4 regions of the Ensifer sp. ENS07 genome follow, and region 1 is predicted to be linked to each of the others. Evidence: riboswitches for the same ligand, from Rfam matches in the RefSeq annotation. Region 1 holds a riboswitch; each other region holds the start of a gene.

Region 1 (4,191 bases):
GAGGTACTGGCGACCGGGCCTGGCGTGGCGGTTTTCAAGCGCGCCTTTGCCGATACGACAGCAATCGACGTCGCAAGCGGGGTCTTTGACGCTATCATCGAAGAGCAACATCGCAGCAACAGCGGCGGCGGCGATCACTTCGCCAAACCCGGCGCCAATGACCGCATCTGGAACTCGCTGGAAAAGCACTGCCTGAACGCGCCGGAGAATTTCGCCTCCTATTACGGCAATGCCGTCATAGCGCTCGTCAGCGAGGCTTGGCTCGGGCCGAACTACCAGATGACGGCGCAGGTCAATCGCGTCAATCCTGGCGGTGCGGCGCAATCGGCGCACCGGGATTATCACCTCGGCTTCCAGACCGCGGCCGTGATCGAGCAGTATCCGGCGCATGTGCACAAGCTTTCACCGGTGCTGACGCTGCAGGGGGCGGTTGCCCATTGCGACATGCCGCTCGAAAGCGGACCGACGCTGTTCTTGCCCTATAGCCAAACCTATGTGCCGGGCTATCTGGCGCTCAACCGGCCGGAATTCCGCGCCTATTTCGACGCACACCACGTGCAGCTTCCCCTTGAAAAGGGCGACGTTGTCTTCTTCAACCCGGCGCTCTTCCATGCCGCCGGCACCAACCACTCCCGGGATATCCGCCGCGTGGCCAACCTGCTGCAGGTGTCTTCGGCCTTCGGTCGCGCAATGGAAACCGTTGACCGACTGACCATGAGCGCGACGCTCTATCCGGCCTTGCGGGCCTTGCTGGCGGGCGGGACGCTGACGCAGGCGGAAGCGGCCAACGCGATCTCCTCCTGTGCCGAGGGCTATTCGTTCCCCACCAATCTCGACCGGGATCCGCCACTCGGCGGGTTGGCGCCGAAGACGCAGGCGCAGTTGATGCGCGAGGCTCTCACTGCGGGGACGGGCGAACAAGAGTTTCTCTCGGTGCTGGAGGCGCAGGCGAAGCGCAAGCTGAGCTGACGAGCGAGTTACAATTTGACAGGCTCCCGGTGTGTTTCAGCCGGGAGCCGCAGCCGTTTCAAACGATCATTTCCGAGGGAGGAATTCGATGAGTGGACAATTGCAAGGCAAGATCGCCATCGTCACCGGTGGTACGCAGGGACTGGGCGCGACGATTGCTGGCCTTTTCGCCGAGCGCGGCGCTGAAGGCATCGTCATCTGCGGCCGCAACGCCGCCAAGGGGCGGGCGAAGGCCGAGCAGATCGGCAAGGCAAGCGGCGCGAAAGTCGTCTATGTCGAGGCCGATCTGGAAAAAGTAGAGGACGCCCGCAAGGTGGTCGCCGCTTGCGACGCGGAATTCGGACGGGTCGATGCGCTGGTCAACGCCGCAGCTATCACCGACCGTGGCACGATCCTCGACACCACGCCCGAACTCTTCGACCGCATGTTCGCGACCAATGTGCGCGCGCCGTTCTTCCTGATGCAGGAGGCGGTGAAGATCATGCGGCGGGAGAAGACCGAGGGCACGATCGTCAACATCGGCTCGATGTCGGCGATGGCCGGCCAGCCGTTCATTGCCGCCTATTGTTCGTCGAAAGGCGCGCTCGAAACGCTGACCAAAAACACGGCCTATGCGCTTCTTCGCAACCGCATTCGCGTCAACGGGCTGAATATCGGCTGGATGGCGTCCGAAGGCGAAGACCGCATCCAGCGCGAGTTTCATGGCGCGGCTGCCGATTGGCTCGAAAAGGTGGCGGCCGACCAGCCTTTCGGTCGGCTCGTCGATCCGGCTGAAGTGGCGCGGGCCTGCGCCTATCTGTCGTCGGCCGAGTCCGGGCTGATAACCGGATCGGTGATTTGCTTCGATCAGTCGGTCTGGGGCGCCTATGACGACTCGCCGCATCCGGTCGCTCCGCTTTGAGGCGGAGGCAAACGACTAAGCTCGACAGTAGCCGGCGGAAAGTGGCGCGCCATGTCTCGACCGGGTTGGCGCGCTTGTCTTTCTCAAACGGCTGTGCACTTAGTGCCGTCGTCAGGTGTCCGCGAAAGCGGGAGAATCGGGAATCCGGTGTCATTCCGGAACGTGCCCAACGCTGTGACGGGGACGATCGCCTCTAAGAGAGCCTTGAGTTGATTCAAGGTTTTGCCACTGGATCTTCAATCGATCTGGGAAGGCGAGGTGATCGGTTGAACCGAAGTCAGAAGACCGGCCTGGCGAGATAGACCGAACCCCGCGTGGACGGCGGGAGGTTTTCGCATTGTTGGGGATCGAACGATGCTGACTGAACCGAAGGGCGGCCTTGCGGCTGCCGGCGCCTTTTCGCTGCCAGAGCGGGAGGCCGTCTACCGTGCCATCGAGACACGTCGCGACGTGCGCGATGAATTCCTGCCCGCGCCATTGCCGGATGATCTGATCGGGCGCCTGCTGGCCGCTGCGCACAGCGCCCCGTCCGTGGGCTTCATGCAGCCGTGGAACTTCGTGCTGGTGCGGGCGGAAGAAACGCGTGAGCGCGTCTGGCAGGCGTTTCGCCGCGCCAATGACGAGGCCGCGCTGATGTTCGAGGCGGAACAACAGGCCAAGTACCGTGCGCTGAAGCTGGAAGGCATCCGCAAGGCGCCGCTCAGCATCTGTGTCACCTGCGACCGCACGCGCGGCGGTGCCGTCGTACTCGGGCGCACCCACAATCCGCAGATGGACGTCTATTCCACCGTCTGCGCCGTGCAAAACCTCTGGCTTGCGGCGCGGGCCGAAGGGGTGGGCGTCGGCTGGGTGAGCATTTTCCACGAGGCCGAGATCAAGGCGATTCTCGGCATCCCAGATCATATCGAGATCGTTGCCTGGCTCTGCCTCGGCTATGTCGATCGCCTCTATCAGCAGCCGGAACTCGCCGTGAAGGGCTGGCGCCAGCGCCTGCCGCTCGACGAGCTGGTTTTCGAAGACGGATGGGGACGCAGCAAGGAGAAGGCGTAAGGCCTCGTCCGATCAATTCTGGACCGGCTGATAGGCCGGTCCCTTCGGATGCTTGAGGTCGATGGCGGTTTCTTCCTGCGGCAGGTAGGTCGGGCCGACGACGCGAACCTTGTTCTTCGACGGATCGTAAGGCCGCTCTTCGGCCGGCGCCTTGGCGGTATTGCTCGCCGCTTCCGGCTTCTTGGTCTCGATGACGATGATCGACGACTGGTCGTCACCGATCTTCGTTCCGTTTGCCTTCGGTGTGGTCGAGGCGGTCTGGGGTATCTGGCAGCCGCACTGGCCGGGTTTTCCGACGGCGCGGGTGCGATAGGCAAAGGCGTTGGGCATTTCGGTATAGGGACGGCCGGTCACGGCCGAGACCATCTTGTCGCTCTCTTCCGTGTTGAGGTCGTGAAAATAGAGCTCGGTCTCAGCCCCCGGGCAGCGCGCCCGACAGGCCTGCTCGTCGCGCGGGAAATCGGCCGGCGTCGCATCCGAAGAAACCGGGAAAAAGGCGCCGTCGCAGGTGCGCACGCACATGGTTCTGAGCGTGCCGCTATAGTAGCGCTCCTGCGGCGCGTAGCCGTCTTCGCCTCGGCCGAGCATCGGGCCGTAGGCGTCTTCCGGCGGCAGGTCGGCAACGATGTTGCGGTGGCTTTCCGGCACGTCCGGTTCCACGCTTGCGAACTCCTCGCGGTCGCCATAGCAACCGTTGATCTCCAGCGCGGCGAGGATGCGTCGCCGGCTGTCGTCGCTGCCGCCGGCGACGATCTGCTCGCGCTCGGACTTCAGCATGCGCAGATTGTCTTCCATCTCGGCGATCAGGCTGTTGAGGCCGTAGCAAGTGTCGGGGTCGCCGCCGTCGAAGCCAATGGCGTTGCCGCCACTGCAACCCGCGCGGCGGCGGTCGTTCTTTGCTCGCCGCAGCTCGATATTCTGCCGCGAGATCGCGCTTGCGTAGTCGCGCGCATCGGCATTGCTGGCGACGTAGTCAGGCAGTTGCGCGAGCCGCGCGTTCAGTCGGTCGCAGGCCGTCGATGCCAGTGACGGACCGGCACCGATCAGAACCAGAGGCACAAGGGCCGCAGCGACGTGTTTCATGCGCGTGAACACGGGCGAAAGTCTCTTCCTGTTGCCAGGTCGGCGCCGACCTTCTGCGGGTGGCTGCCAGCGGCATTCCTGTTTCGCCTCCATCATAGAGCTTGTCGGTGATCGTGCAACGACAAGCGACGGTTTGCGTTAACAGCGCAGATCGACTGATGCGCTTAGGCGGCGCGGGCGGTTTCCAG
Region 2 (4,191 bases), 740 kb from region 1:
ATGAAGAAAAGCCCGGCCATCAGGCCGGAACCGATCGCGGCGGCAAACGCCAGAGCGGGGATCAGCGGGATCATGCGGCAAGACTCCAAACACCAGTTGCTGCGGTTTCCCGGGCGTAATCGGCAAAGTCGCGCGGACGCCGCCCAAGCACGCGCTCGACATCGGACGTCATGCTGGAATTGCGCCCGTCGAGCACCGAGGTGAAGAGATAGCGGATGAGTTCGACATAGTCATCCGGCACGCCGTCCGCCTTGAGATGCGCTGCGAAGTCGGAAACCGGAATGGCCTGATAAGAGATCCGACGGTTGGCGGCCGCGGCGATCTCGGCGACGGCCTGGGCAAAGGTCATCAGGCGCGGGCCGGTCAAGGCATAGACCTTGCCGATATGCGCATCGTCCAGAAGGGCCTCAACCGCCACGTCGGCAATGTCGTCGCAACTGACGAAGGGCTCGGTGACCTCGTCCACCGGCAGGAAGACCGAACCACTCACCACGCCGTCGGCCAGGAAGCCTTCGTCGAAGTTCTCGAAGAACCAGCTGCCCCGGATGACCGTCCAGTCGGCGCCGGAGGCCTGCAGCGCACGCTCGGAGGCTTCCGCCTCGTCCTCGCCGCGGCCCGACAGGAGCACCAGCCGCTTGATGCCGGAGCGAACGGCAAGGCTCGAGAACCGGTCGATGACGTCGACGGCGCCCGGCACCGCCAGATCGGGCTGGTAGCAGACATAGATGCGATCGACATTTTCAAGGGCGGGCGTCCAGGTCGCCTCATCCGTCCAATCGAAGGAAGGCGACGCCGAACGGGCGCCGATGCGGACCGCTATGCCCCGCTCCCGAAGGCGATCGGCCACCCGCCGCCCCGTCTTGCCGGTACCGCCCAAAACCAGTGTGACTTTCCGAGACATCGTTTCCTCCTGAGGTTCCATCAACAAACATGAGCATCTCTCACATTTGCAAATGTGATAAATCCTCGTATTTTAGGAGTCAAGTCAAAATGTGAGCATTACTCATGATTCCAGATGCAAGTCCCGCCACGCTTCCCGCCGACGACGAGCGTGCGCTGCGCCGGACGCCGAGCCAGAAGCGCAGCCGCGAGCGCGTCGAGCAGATCCTTGCCTGCGCGACGGCGCTCATCCAGGAGAAGGGCAGCGACGCCATGCGCATGAGCGAAGTCGCTGAAAAGGCTGGGATTTCGATCGGATCGCTGTATCAGTACTTCCCCGACAAGGCGGCAATCGTGCGCACGCTGGCCGAGCGCTACAATGCGGTCTGCAACGAGTGCATCGCGGCCGAACTGGCCAAGGTCACGTCGATAGCCGAACTGCGCGACGCCTTCTCGCTGCTGTTCGACATCTACTACGACATGTTCCTCGCCGAGCCGGTCATGCGCGACATCTGGTCGGCGATGCAAGCCGACAAGGCGCTGCGCGAGATCGATCTTGCGCAAAGCCGCGCCGGCGGAAAGCTGCTTGCCGATGTCTGGGCCCGCCTTGTGCCGGAGACGCCGCGCGAAGAGATCGACAGCGCCGCCTTCCTGATCATGCATCTCGGCGACTGCACCATGCGACTTGCAGTCTCGGTCGACCGGGCCGAGGGTGACCAGATCGTCGAAGCCTACAAACGCATGACCGTCAAGGATTTTGTCGCGGATGGACCGCGCGGCGGCGCGCACTCAATTGACAACTCCATGACACAATCCTAATCATCTGGGATCGATTGGTTCCCGGGACGCGAACGTGTTTCGGGAGTAAACGGGAATGTGACGGATGGACCCAAGCTGGGCATTCAAATCACGGCCGACCCCGCGACTGTAGAGCGACGTCGATCCACCGTTCCGGAGCGATCCGGAAGAAGCCACTGGCAAGACCGCGAGAGGGCGGCCGAGCTGGGAAGGCGAGGCAGATCGAGGGCATCGAGCCCAACGCCGTGAGCCAGGAAACCTGCCACTCGATACGGGCATAGGGCCCAACCGGGAATTTCCCGATGCCATCACGGAGGTTGTCATGGCTACGTCTACCATTTCGAGCACCCCGCTCTCCCTCAGCGATCGTCTGACCGCTGGCGTCATCGCGCTCTTCATCGGCGCATTCCTCGTCTTTGGCGCCGGCCTTGCCAACTCGGCAGTGCTGCACGACACGGCGCACGACACCCGCCACTCCTACGGCTTCCCCTGCCACTGACCGATGCGCCGGAACGTGAACAACGTTCCGCATCGAACAATCTGCGGACCTGAACGCATCCGGCCCGAGCCGGATGGAGGCCTGCGTGCATCCCGGTTTTTCCGGCGCGCGAAGGCCATCCGCAGCATAGGGAAAATGGGAAGGCTCGAGGACCACGCCATAGGGCGTGGCTTTTGTCGTTATCGAGGGATTTCAAGATGATTGTCAGAACGCTTCTGGCCGCGATCGTGGCTGGATTGATTGCCGGTGTCTTCATGACCGGCGCCCAGGAACTGCGCGTCACACCGCTGATCCTGCATGCAGAAGAATTCGAAGGCGAGGCACCGGCCGCTACCGAACAGCCCGCCGCCCAGCCGGGTGCGGCACAGCCGGCCGCAGAAAACCACGACCAGCATTCGTCGCTCAAAGCCGTGTCGCCGTTCGGCGCTTTCCTCGACGCTTTGTCGCCGATCACCCCGGCCTATGCCCATGAGGGCGAGCATGAGGAAGGCGGCATCATGTTCGGCATGAGCCGCTTCTCCGGCACGCTGATGGCGAACCTCGTCACAGGTTCCGGCTTCGGCCTGCTGCTCGCCGGCGTCAGCCTGGTGATCGGCTACCCGATCACGCTCAGGAACGGCGCGCTGTGGGGCGCCTGCGGCTGGCTTGCCGTGCACATGCTGCCGGCGATCGGTCTGCCGCCGGAACTGCCGGGATTTCCGGCAGCCGAACTCGGCGACCGCCAGACCTGGTGGCTGGTGACCGTGGCGCTCTCCGCCGTCGGCCTCTATCTCGTCGTCCTGCGCGAGGAGATCGTCTCCAAGGTCGCAGGCCTGGTGCTGATCGCAGCACCCCATGTCTACGGTGCGCCGCAGCCGCTCGATATCACCAGCAACGTTCCGGCCGTGCTCGGCGCCGAGTTTGCGGTTGCCGCACTCGCCACCACGCTTGCCTTCTGGATCGTGCTCGGCGTCGTCTCCGGCTTCATCAACGAGCGCTTCGTCAAGGCACAGTGATCACTGATCACAGATCGTCAGCAAAGCGACGGCGGGGTTCAGGTCCCGCCGTTTTGCATGAGATGCGCCGCCAGCCGCGCGCGGCGATCTTCCGGCTCCAGCAGCACGCAAGTGTCGCAGAAACTGCCCCCTTCCGTCTTGAAGTAGAGACAGCAGCCGCAACGGATCCGATACTGGCGCGACAGCTCAGCGCCGCTTGCCGGATCGAGAGCCGCGATCTGCTCGTAGCAGAGCTCCTCTGAGTAGAGCCGCGAACCCGGTCGTTTGACGATCGCCAGCGCCTCGGCCATGCCGCGCGCCTCGTCGCCGATCGCGCGGCCGATTTCCAGGAACGCGCCGGCCAGGGCATCGGCCGCGAGCCGCCATTGCGCCCCGCTCGACAGCCCTGCTCGCGCTTTCAGAACCGCAACGACGGGTGCCAGATGGGCGATGAAGCCCTGTTCGAATGCGCTGACGCCTTCGCCACCCTGGCGCTCCGTGGCCGGCGGATGCAGGCGAAAATGATAGCGCTTGCCCGCGATTTCGACGCCACGGTGAAGCCGCGTCCAATCCTCGAAACGAATGCCGGCCACCTCCGCCTGCAACCCGGCGCCGAGATGGAACGCGCCAAGGACCACGCTCAGCTGGCGGCTATAGAAGGCGATCAGATGCGCCGCCCGGATCCGGTCGGTCATGCCGACCCCAAAGAAATCCTGATAGGCGAGCCCCGCCTCGAGGCCAGCGCTGCCCGCAGCCCAGAAGTCGCCCGGCGCGCTGAAATCACTGGCCGCCGGCCCGAGCGAGACGGCAGCCTCGGGAAACTGGGTACGCAGATGGTCGGCGACGGCCAGCGCCTGCGGCGCAAACGCCGCGGTCTCCGCTGTCGGCCGGTGGTCGTTCAAGCGCATGCCGTCTCCGTCGTCCATTCTCATCCTCTGGCGCAGGATGCGGGCGGATTACCACACGCGCCTTCCCCCTCCTGCAGCCAGCCACCGTCGAAGCCCGCCCGTTCAAGGCCGAGGCGGATCGCCGGCATGCTGC
Region 3 (4,191 bases), on a different contig from region 1:
CGCCGGACCAGATCTGGGTCAATCCCGATTGCGGACTGAAGACCAGGCGCTGGGAAGAGACGCGGCCGGCGCTCGTTAACATGGTCGCCGCCGCCCGCTCGCTTCGAGCGGCTTTTGCCGCCGATACGCGCGAAGCCGTCAAAGCATGACGGGGCAGCACGAAGTCACGACGGCGCCGGGGGAAACCCCGGCGCCACAAACCCTGATCGACATCGTTTTTCCAGGCGATACCAATCACCATGGCACGCTCTTTGGTGGCGCCGCCCTCGCGTCGATGGACCGGATCGCTTTCATCGTCGCCACCCGTCACGGGCGCGTTCCCTTCGTCACCGCATCCTGCGACCGCATCGATTTTCGTGCGCCAGCGCGCATCGGTCAGATCGTCTGCTTCAGCGGCCGTCCGGTTCGTGTCGGGCACCGCTCGATGGTGGTCGAGGTCGAGATGATCGCGGAAGATATCGCCACCGGCGGCCGCGCCCTTTGCAGCAGGGGCACCTTCACCATGGTCGCGATGCCCCGTGCCGATGAAACGGATTGGATGCTGCCGCCGCTCGATGTGGCAACGGACACGCCCGAAGAGGCGGGCACCCTACGCATGGTCGACATCGTCTTTCCCGGCCAGGCCAACAGCTTTGGCGCCATATGCGGTGGCAACGCCCTCGCGCATATGACGAAGGCCGCATTCGTCGTCGCGACGCGCCGGAGCCGCCGGGCGACCGTCCTTGCCTCCTGCACCGGTATGGACTTCAAGCACCGGATCATGATCGGTTCGATCATCGAACCCATCGCCCGCATTGTGCGGACGGGTCGCAGTTCAGCCACCGTCGAGGTCGAACTCTGGTCGGAAGAGCTCCTCACCGGTCTGCGACAGCGGACTGTTACCGGAACGTTCGCTATGGTCGCCGTCGACGAGGACAACCGGCCCGTGGCCGCTTTCGCTGCTTGATGGAATGGGGCGTCCGCACCAGGGGCGCCCTATCCACAACCTTGGTGCCAACCGGCTGTTTACTCCCCGTTATCCACACTGCAAAAGAAACCACCCTCCTACCCCCGCCTTCCACATACGGAACCTATTGACGCAGATTTGCGATGAACTACTATATCTAGTGTTCGAGGTTCTTCCGATTCGCAAGGATTGGGAGCTAAGACGGGAATACGGTGCGCCGGCGGGTTTCCGCTGAGGCTATGCCGTAGCTGCCCCCGCAACTGTAGACGGCGAGCGACTGTCCGGATTTGGACCACTGAGGCATGAGGCCTCGGGAAGGTCGGGATGGAAGCTTTGACCCGTAAGCCAGGAGACCTGCCTCGATCACCAAACGTCCACGGGCGGGGTGTCCGGAGGGGTTGAGTGCGTGGCAGGATGAGCCTGCCCGATCGTCTCGACGTCTCCCCGGCAGCCCGTCGAAAGCTTCGGGGTGAAGTCATGCCAGTTTCTTCCAGTTCAGATCCACCTTCTGCGGACGGGTGCGCGTTGTTGCGCGCCTGATCGAAAGGCCGCGCCTTGAAAACCCGCATCCGCGGAATTCCTGAGCGCCCGACCAAAACGAGCCGGCCCGGTTGCGTAACCGACCTTGGGCCAGCTTGACGACGTCAACTCCGGTCGAGTCGACCGGGGAGCGATGTTTCGTGTCCAATCGCCAACACCACGGTTCGCGTTCGCGCGATCCGACGACTTTTTGCGCCCATTTGCCAGACCCTCACGAGGAACCCATGTCGATCACCGTCTACAGCAAACCAGCCTGCGTCCAATGCACCGCCACAACCCGTGCGCTCGACCGCCAAGGCATCGATTATCGCATCGTCGATATCTCCGAGGATTCCGATGCATTCGCGCTGGTGCAGGGTCTTGGCTATCGGCAGGTCCCGGTCGTCGTCGCCGGCGAGCGGCATTGGGCGGGTTTCCGCCCGGACATGATCAGCGCGCTTTCCTGAAGGACGCGGGCGATGGGCCTGATCGTCTATTTTTCCAGTCGCTCGGAAAACACCCATCGCTTCGTCGAAAAGCTCGGCCTTCGCGCCGCCCGCATACCGCTCAGGGAAGGTATGGACGCACTTACGGTCACAGAGCCCTATGTGCTGGTCGTGCCGACCTATTGCGGCGACGATGGCCGCGGGGCGGTGCCGAAGCAGGTCATCCGCTTCTTGAACGACGCGGGCAACCGCTCTCACATCCGCGGCGTGATCGCAGCGGGCAACAGCAATTTCGGCGCGACCTACGGGATCGCCGGCGACGTGATTTCGGCCAAGTGCCGGGTACCCTATCTCTACCGGTTCGAGCTGCTCGGGACCGACGAGGACGTCGCCAATGTCAAAAACGGGATGGAACGATTTTGGACGTCACGACACTCGAACGCCCCTTAAAGGCGACGGAAGCAGCGCTCGACTATCATGCGCTGAACGCAATGCTGAACCTCTATGACGAAGAGGGACGGATCCAGCTCGACAAGGACCGGCAGGCGGCGAAACAGTACTTCCTCCAGCACGTCAATCAGAACACGGTGTTCTTCCATAACCTCCGGGAAAAACTCGATTATCTGGTGACCGAGGGCTATTACGAGCAGGAAGTGCTGGACCAGTATTCCTTCAACTTCGTGCGCGATCTCTACGATCATGCCTATTCAAAGAAGTTCCGCTTTCCGACCTTCCTCGGGGCGTTCAAATACTACACGTCCTATACGCTGAAGACCTTCGACGGAAAGCGCTACCTGGAACGCTACGAAGACCGTGTCTGCATGGTGGCGATGGCCTTGGCGCGCGGCAACGAGGGGCTTGCCCGCGATCTCGTCGACGAGATCATCTCCGGCCGCTTCCAGCCGGCAACGCCGACTTTCCTCAACGCCGGCAAGAAGAGCCGCGGCGAGCTCGTCTCCTGCTTTTTGCTCCGGATCGAGGACAACATGGAGAGTATCGGCCGCGCCATCAATTCGGCGCTGCAGCTTTCCAAGCGCGGTGGCGGCGTGGCGCTGTCGCTCACCAACATCCGCGAGATGGGCGCGCCGATCAAGCAGATCGAGAACCAGTCATCCGGCGTCATCCCGGTCATGAAGCTGCTCGAAGACAGTTTCTCTTACGCCAACCAACTCGGCGCGCGCCAGGGAGCCGGTGCTGTCTACCTGCACGCCCACCACCCCGACATCATGCGCTTCCTCGATACCAAGCGCGAAAACGCCGACGAGAAGATCCGCATCAAGACGCTGTCGCTCGGCGTCGTCATCCCCGACATCACCTTCGAGCTCGCCCGCAACAACGAGGACATGTATCTGTTCTCACCCTATGACGTGGAGCAGGTCTATGGCGTGCCCCTCACCGAGATTTCGGTGACCGAGAAGTACCGCGAGATGGTCGAGGATGCCCGCATCCGCAAGCGCAAGATCAAGGCGCGCGACTTCTTCCAGATCATCGCCGAGATCCAGTTCGAAAGCGGTTATCCCTACATCATGTTCGAGGACACGGTGAACCGGGCAAACCCGATCGCCGGGCGCATCACCATGAGCAATCTCTGCTCGGAAATCCTGCAGGTGAGCGAGGCGAGCGCGTTCAACGACGACCTCTCCTACAAGCACATGGGCAAGGATATCTCCTGCAATCTCGGTTCGCTGAACATTGCGGCTGCGATGGACAGCCCGGATTTCGGCCAGACGATCGAGACCTCGATCCGCGCCCTCACCGCCGTCTCCGAAATGAGCCACATCTCGTCCGTGCCCTCGATCGAAAAGGGCAACGACGACAGCCACGCGATCGGCCTCGGGCAGATGAACCTGCACGGCTATCTCGCCCGCGAGCGCATCTACTACGGCTCCGAGGAAGGCATCGATTTCACCAACATCTATTTCTACACGGTGACCTATCACGCCATCCGCGCGTCGAACCGGCTGGCGGTCGAGAAGGGCAAGAACTTCGCCGGCTTCGAAAACTCGAAATACGCGTCGGGTGATTATTTCGACAAATACACCGAAGCCGAATGGCTGCCGGCGACCGAAAAGGTGAAGGGCCTGTTCGAGGAAGCCGGCATCTCGATCCCGACTCAGGAAGACTGGCTGGAGTTGAAACGGGCGGTGATAGCTGGCGGCCTTTACAACCAGAACCTCCAGGCCGTGCCGCCGACCGGTTCGATCTCCTACATCAACCACTCCACTTCCTCGATCCATCCGATCGTCTCGAAGATCGAGATCCGCAAGGAAGGCAAGATCG
Region 4 (4,191 bases), on a different contig from region 1:
CGATGCGGTCGACCAGCCCCACTCCGCCCGGATCTTCCTGCCAGGAACGCAGTCGAATGGTATAACCGGCCATCCCATGACGCGACGGATGGGAGAGTTGGCCTTCAGCAGGACCGGCTCATAAGCCTTCTCTCGGCGTAACGCTTTTGAGCGCATCGACAGCTGTGTCAATAAGTGACTCGTGTCTGCGGTGTCTCTGCGTCACGACGTAAACCGGCTGCTTAATCTCCGGCGCGCCTTCTACAAGACGCACTGACATGCCGGACCCGGACAAGGTTTCGACGGTCTGGTGCGGGAGATACGTAGTTCCACCACGCCGTTTCAGAATGCCGATTGCATGGTCCTCGTGATCCACGGCGATAGCAGATCGAGTGAGCCCCGGTAGCAGCTCGGTGTGCATCCGCTCGAAATATGTCGTGTATCTAGCGCGGATATAACTTCTCGAAGTCACATCGGAAAGCCTGTCGAACTCCGTCGACACCATCTGAAATTTTTCGACGCCGGTCTCCTCGATGCTAAGGTCCGGCAAGCATTTGGGCGAAAATACAATGCCGATATCAATCCTGCCACCGGAGAGATCCGCCATGACGGTGGACGAGTGGCCAGAATGCAGTACCAATTCCAGTCGTTCGTTGATGATGTGCAACTCCTCGATCCAGTCCAGAACGAGCGTCCCTATCGAGCTTAGCGGCCCTGAGATGCGTAGAGGGCCATCATAGTGTTCCAGGCCTCCGATATCGTGCTGCGCATGCGCCCAGCCCGCTTTGATGGCGCGAGCGTGTTTCTCGAACCTGATACCGGCCGAAGTCGGAACTGCACCCGCTCGCCCGCGGTGAAATAGTTGGGCGCCCACGGCTCGCTCTAGTGTCTTAATGCGGCCACTTACGGCCGGCTGCGTTGTTTCAAGTCGCTCTGATGTGCGCCGGAAATTGCCTGTCTCAAGCAAGTCCAGGAAGGTATCGAGAAGGTCGAGGTTCATGGTGTGATCGCAATTGTGGTTGATCCGTTGCCCGTCGGCCAAGCAGATTTCGCCGGTTTCTGGTTTTCCAACCGGTCAGTATCTAGCGACACGGTTAACGACGGCGCCCAGCCTACGCAGGAGAGGAATATCGTGCCTCGTCGCGTGAGGGTGTTGGTCCGCGTTCTCGCAAGGAGCAACAAACTTTCCGGGCGCAGCCGATCCTATATCGAAGACGCGGCAAATTGCAAGATGTATGCGCAGGAATGTATGCTTAAAGAGCGTGCACGTATGGAAAAACTAGCCATACACTCTTGTCGCGACTCGTCGCCGACTTTATTGGTCGGCTACGGCACAGGTTCCGCATGACGGATGAAAAGGGAACGTGGTGAGGCATAGTCGATGTCAATCCCACGGCTGCCCCCGCAACTGTAACCGCCGAGCTTGTCTCATCAGCCCACTGCGTCAAGCGGGAAGGGCGAGACTGGCGGGGACGCGGAAGTCAGGAGACCTGCCTGTGTTGGTCACCCATGCAAGGATACGGGGAGTGTCCGAGCGCGGCCGCCCGTAGCGGTGACATTGTCGAAGATGTTGCCGTGTTGAAGGACGGTCGATGGGAACGGTTGTTACCATTGTCACTTCTTTTCTGCGGAGGAAAGCCGTGCAGGTCAGGCCCTGCCTGAAGGGAGATTATGAGGATTTTTCTGACCGGAGCTGCGATGCTCCTCATCGCCGCATGGGAGCCGAGCTTTGCTCGGGATGCTAACCAGGCGGACGAGCCGACAGAGCTCGAAGCGATTGTCGTTACGGACGGATTGACTCCCGTGGAGCTCGAGAAATCCGGGCGTGCCGTCACCGTGATCTCGGGGGAGGAGATGGAGAAGCATCAGGTCCGCTATGTCGCGGATGCGCTACGCCTTGTGCCGGGATTTGCAGTATCTCGCACGGGCTCCTCAGGTGGCTTAACGCAGGTACGTGTGCGCGGCGCGGAGGGCAATCAACTGCTGGTGATCATTGATGGCGTGGTCGCCAACGACGTTGGGCAGGGTGAATTCGACTTCGGAGGCCTGGTTACCGACGACATAAAACGCATCGAAATTCTGCGCGGGCCGCAAAGCGCGTTCTGGGGGGCTAATGCCATGTCAGGCGTGATCAACATCGTCACCAAGCGCGGCGAGCGCGATTCCGTTCGGTCTACTGCGCGCACGGAAATCGGCAGCAACGCTTCGGTCACATCGACAATCTCCGCCGGCGGGGGCCGTGACACCTATGACTATTGGCTATCCGGCACCGTTATGCACACGGACGGCTTCAACATTTCGGGTGCGGGTGACGAAGAGGACGGCGGCAGGAATGGTACGTTAAACGGCAAGTTCACAATCGATCTCTCGCCGGATACGACTATGGAGGGCACGGTTCGGGGCGTAAATCGTCGCAGCGAGAGTGACCCGCAAGACTGGGACACCGCGATGACCTACGACGCGGACGACTACACCAAGAACCAGGAACTCTTCGGGTCGGTTGGGATCACCAATTCGTCCCTGGACGACGCGCTGGCACAGAAGATCCTTTTCTCGGGCACCGATATCTATCAATCCAGGCACTCCGACGAATACGGAAACAGTTCGGACGACGGAAACCGTTATAGGGGCAGCTATCAAGCGTCCTATCGTTTCGACGATACGGACCAGGTGATCCAACAAGTGACCGGCGGTTACGCATGGCAATTCGAAAGGTTTTCACCCTCCCATTTGGAGGAGACTTTTCGACGGGACGCGCAATCCCTTATTGGCGAGTATCGGGTAGAGTTCTTTGATCAAGTCCACCTAAACTTCGGTGCGAGGCAGGACTGGAACAGCGGTTTCAGTGATACGGGAACCTGGACTGCAAGCGCGGCGTGGCAAATCCCGAGCAGCGACATGCGGCTTCATGCCTCAGTCGGAACCGGCGTTACCAACCCGACGTTCTATGAACAGTTCGGCTATTTTCCCGGAGGATTCATCGGTAATCCAAATTTGCAGCCGGAACGGAGCCTCGGATACGACATCGGGGTTGAGAAAAGCTTCAATGAGGGGGGCCTCGTAGTAGACCTTACCTACTTCAACCAAAATCTGGAGAACGAGATCGCCACTGTCTACGACGCGGATTTCATCGCGCGGCCGATCAACCGCGACGGCGAAAGCCTCCGCCAAGGCATGGAGGTTTCGGCGACCTTCGATTTCTTCAACGGCGTCACGATGACCGCATCTTATACGTACACCGACGCGACCGAACAGACAGCCGCCACCGGGCCGCGTCTCGCTGAAGCCCGTCGCCCCCGCCACATCGGTTCGGTCAAAGCGGACTACGTTTTTTATGACGACCGCGCGAGGGTCTTCGCCGAGGCAGTATTCAATGGCAGGACTGTCGACACGGTTTTTGCGACCGCTGTACCCCCGCGGGTGACGATGGCTGGCTATTCGCTTTTGAACGTCGGCGGCAGCCTGAAAATCAACGACACCTTGGAAATGTTTGGTCGCGTCGACAATCTGTTCGACCGAGACTACCGGGAAGTCTATGGCTTCAAGTCGTCGCCCGGTCTGACTGCTTTCGCCGGATTGTCGGCTTCATTCTGACTTACGAAAAGGCAAAGGGCAAAGAGGCGGCGGACAGACTGCCTCCTATGTCGACACGTGCGGTGGCAGACTATTCTGCGAAATACTTTTTCGCCGTAACCCGCAAGCGGTCGCTGTGATCGTAAATTTGGTCAAGCGAGTCGATAATCAACCGTTCCTCGGACTCACCGTCAAAGAGCCCGATGTATTTGACCGAGCGGTTGAAATGTAGCCTCGCGAGCGGCTTTCGATTGTTATTGTCGATAAGAATGCCACAATAGGATTTCTGGTCGCGCATCACCACTCGTTTCGACGAGATCGTATCGCGCACGATCGCCTTCACAATCATGTATCCCTCGCGCTCCTCCTCTGTCGTCACGACTTCGGGTTCCTCCTCAACGGGCTCGTCAATTTTTTCGATGACTTCCTCCGTGTCCGCGAGTGCGCTCGAAAGGCGGTTCTTGACCGGGACCATGATCACATCTCGGAATGCGGTTCGCACGACTCCCGTCAACATCTTTTTAACCTGCGCGGTAATCCGGCCCTCGTAGACAGAACCAGCAACAAGGCGTACGAAGTCCTCGGAAGGCTCTTCTATCAGTTTTGAAATGACTTGTTTGACGCCAGAGGTGTATTTCA

What was found. A riboswitch is a leader RNA that binds a small molecule or an ion and turns the genes downstream of it on or off. The one in region 1 is predicted to bind cobalamin.
Region 2: another riboswitch for cobalamin. It lies ahead of IB277_RS11650 (CbtB-domain containing protein); the one in region 1 lies ahead of bluB (5,6-dimethylbenzimidazole synthase).
Region 3: another riboswitch for cobalamin. It lies ahead of nrdH (glutaredoxin-like protein NrdH); the one in region 1 lies ahead of bluB (5,6-dimethylbenzimidazole synthase).
Region 4: another riboswitch for cobalamin. It lies ahead of IB277_RS14330 (TonB-dependent siderophore receptor); the one in region 1 lies ahead of bluB (5,6-dimethylbenzimidazole synthase).

Annotation. Positions count from the first base shown of each region.
Region 1 covers NZ_JACVBE010000002.1:187,409-191,599, reverse strand. Annotated here, with positions in the region: gene IB277_RS08000 (phytanoyl-CoA dioxygenase family protein) at 1-969, shown strand, start outside; gene IB277_RS07995 (SDR family oxidoreductase) at 1,058-1,870, shown strand; cobalamin riboswitch at 1,967-2,179, shown strand; gene bluB (5,6-dimethylbenzimidazole synthase) at 2,225-2,920, shown strand; gene IB277_RS07985 (DUF2865 domain-containing protein) at 2,933-4,003, opposite strand; gene IB277_RS07980 (acyl-homoserine-lactone synthase) at 4,168-4,191, opposite strand, start outside.
Region 2 covers NZ_JACVBE010000002.1:927,387-931,577, forward strand. Annotated here, with positions in the region: gene IB277_RS11635 (DUF1772 domain-containing protein) at 1-74, opposite strand, end outside; gene IB277_RS11640 (NAD(P)H-binding protein) at 71-901, opposite strand; gene IB277_RS11645 (TetR/AcrR family transcriptional regulator) at 1,006-1,698, shown strand; cobalamin riboswitch at 1,697-1,959, shown strand; gene IB277_RS11650 (CbtB-domain containing protein) at 2,000-2,176, shown strand; gene IB277_RS11655 (CbtA family protein) at 2,374-3,171, shown strand; gene IB277_RS11660 ((2Fe-2S)-binding protein) at 3,210-4,058, opposite strand; gene IB277_RS11665 (glucoamylase family protein) at 4,079-4,191, opposite strand, start outside.
Region 3 covers NZ_JACVBE010000009.1:257,277-261,467, forward strand. Annotated here, with positions in the region: gene metE (5-methyltetrahydropteroyltriglutamate--homocysteine S-methyltransferase) at 1-149, shown strand, start outside; gene IB277_RS25115 (acyl-CoA thioesterase) at 146-946, shown strand; cobalamin riboswitch at 1,097-1,323, shown strand; gene nrdH (glutaredoxin-like protein NrdH) at 1,711-1,932, shown strand; gene nrdI (class Ib ribonucleoside-diphosphate reductase assembly flavoprotein NrdI) at 1,945-2,361, shown strand; gene nrdE (class 1b ribonucleoside-diphosphate reductase subunit alpha) at 2,331-4,191, shown strand, end outside.
Region 4 covers NZ_JACVBE010000003.1:367,973-372,163, forward strand. Annotated here, with positions in the region: gene IB277_RS14325 (LysR family transcriptional regulator) at 119-979, opposite strand; cobalamin riboswitch at 1,298-1,492, shown strand; gene IB277_RS14330 (TonB-dependent siderophore receptor) at 1,678-3,573, shown strand; gene IB277_RS38035 (hypothetical protein) at 3,644-4,191, opposite strand, start outside.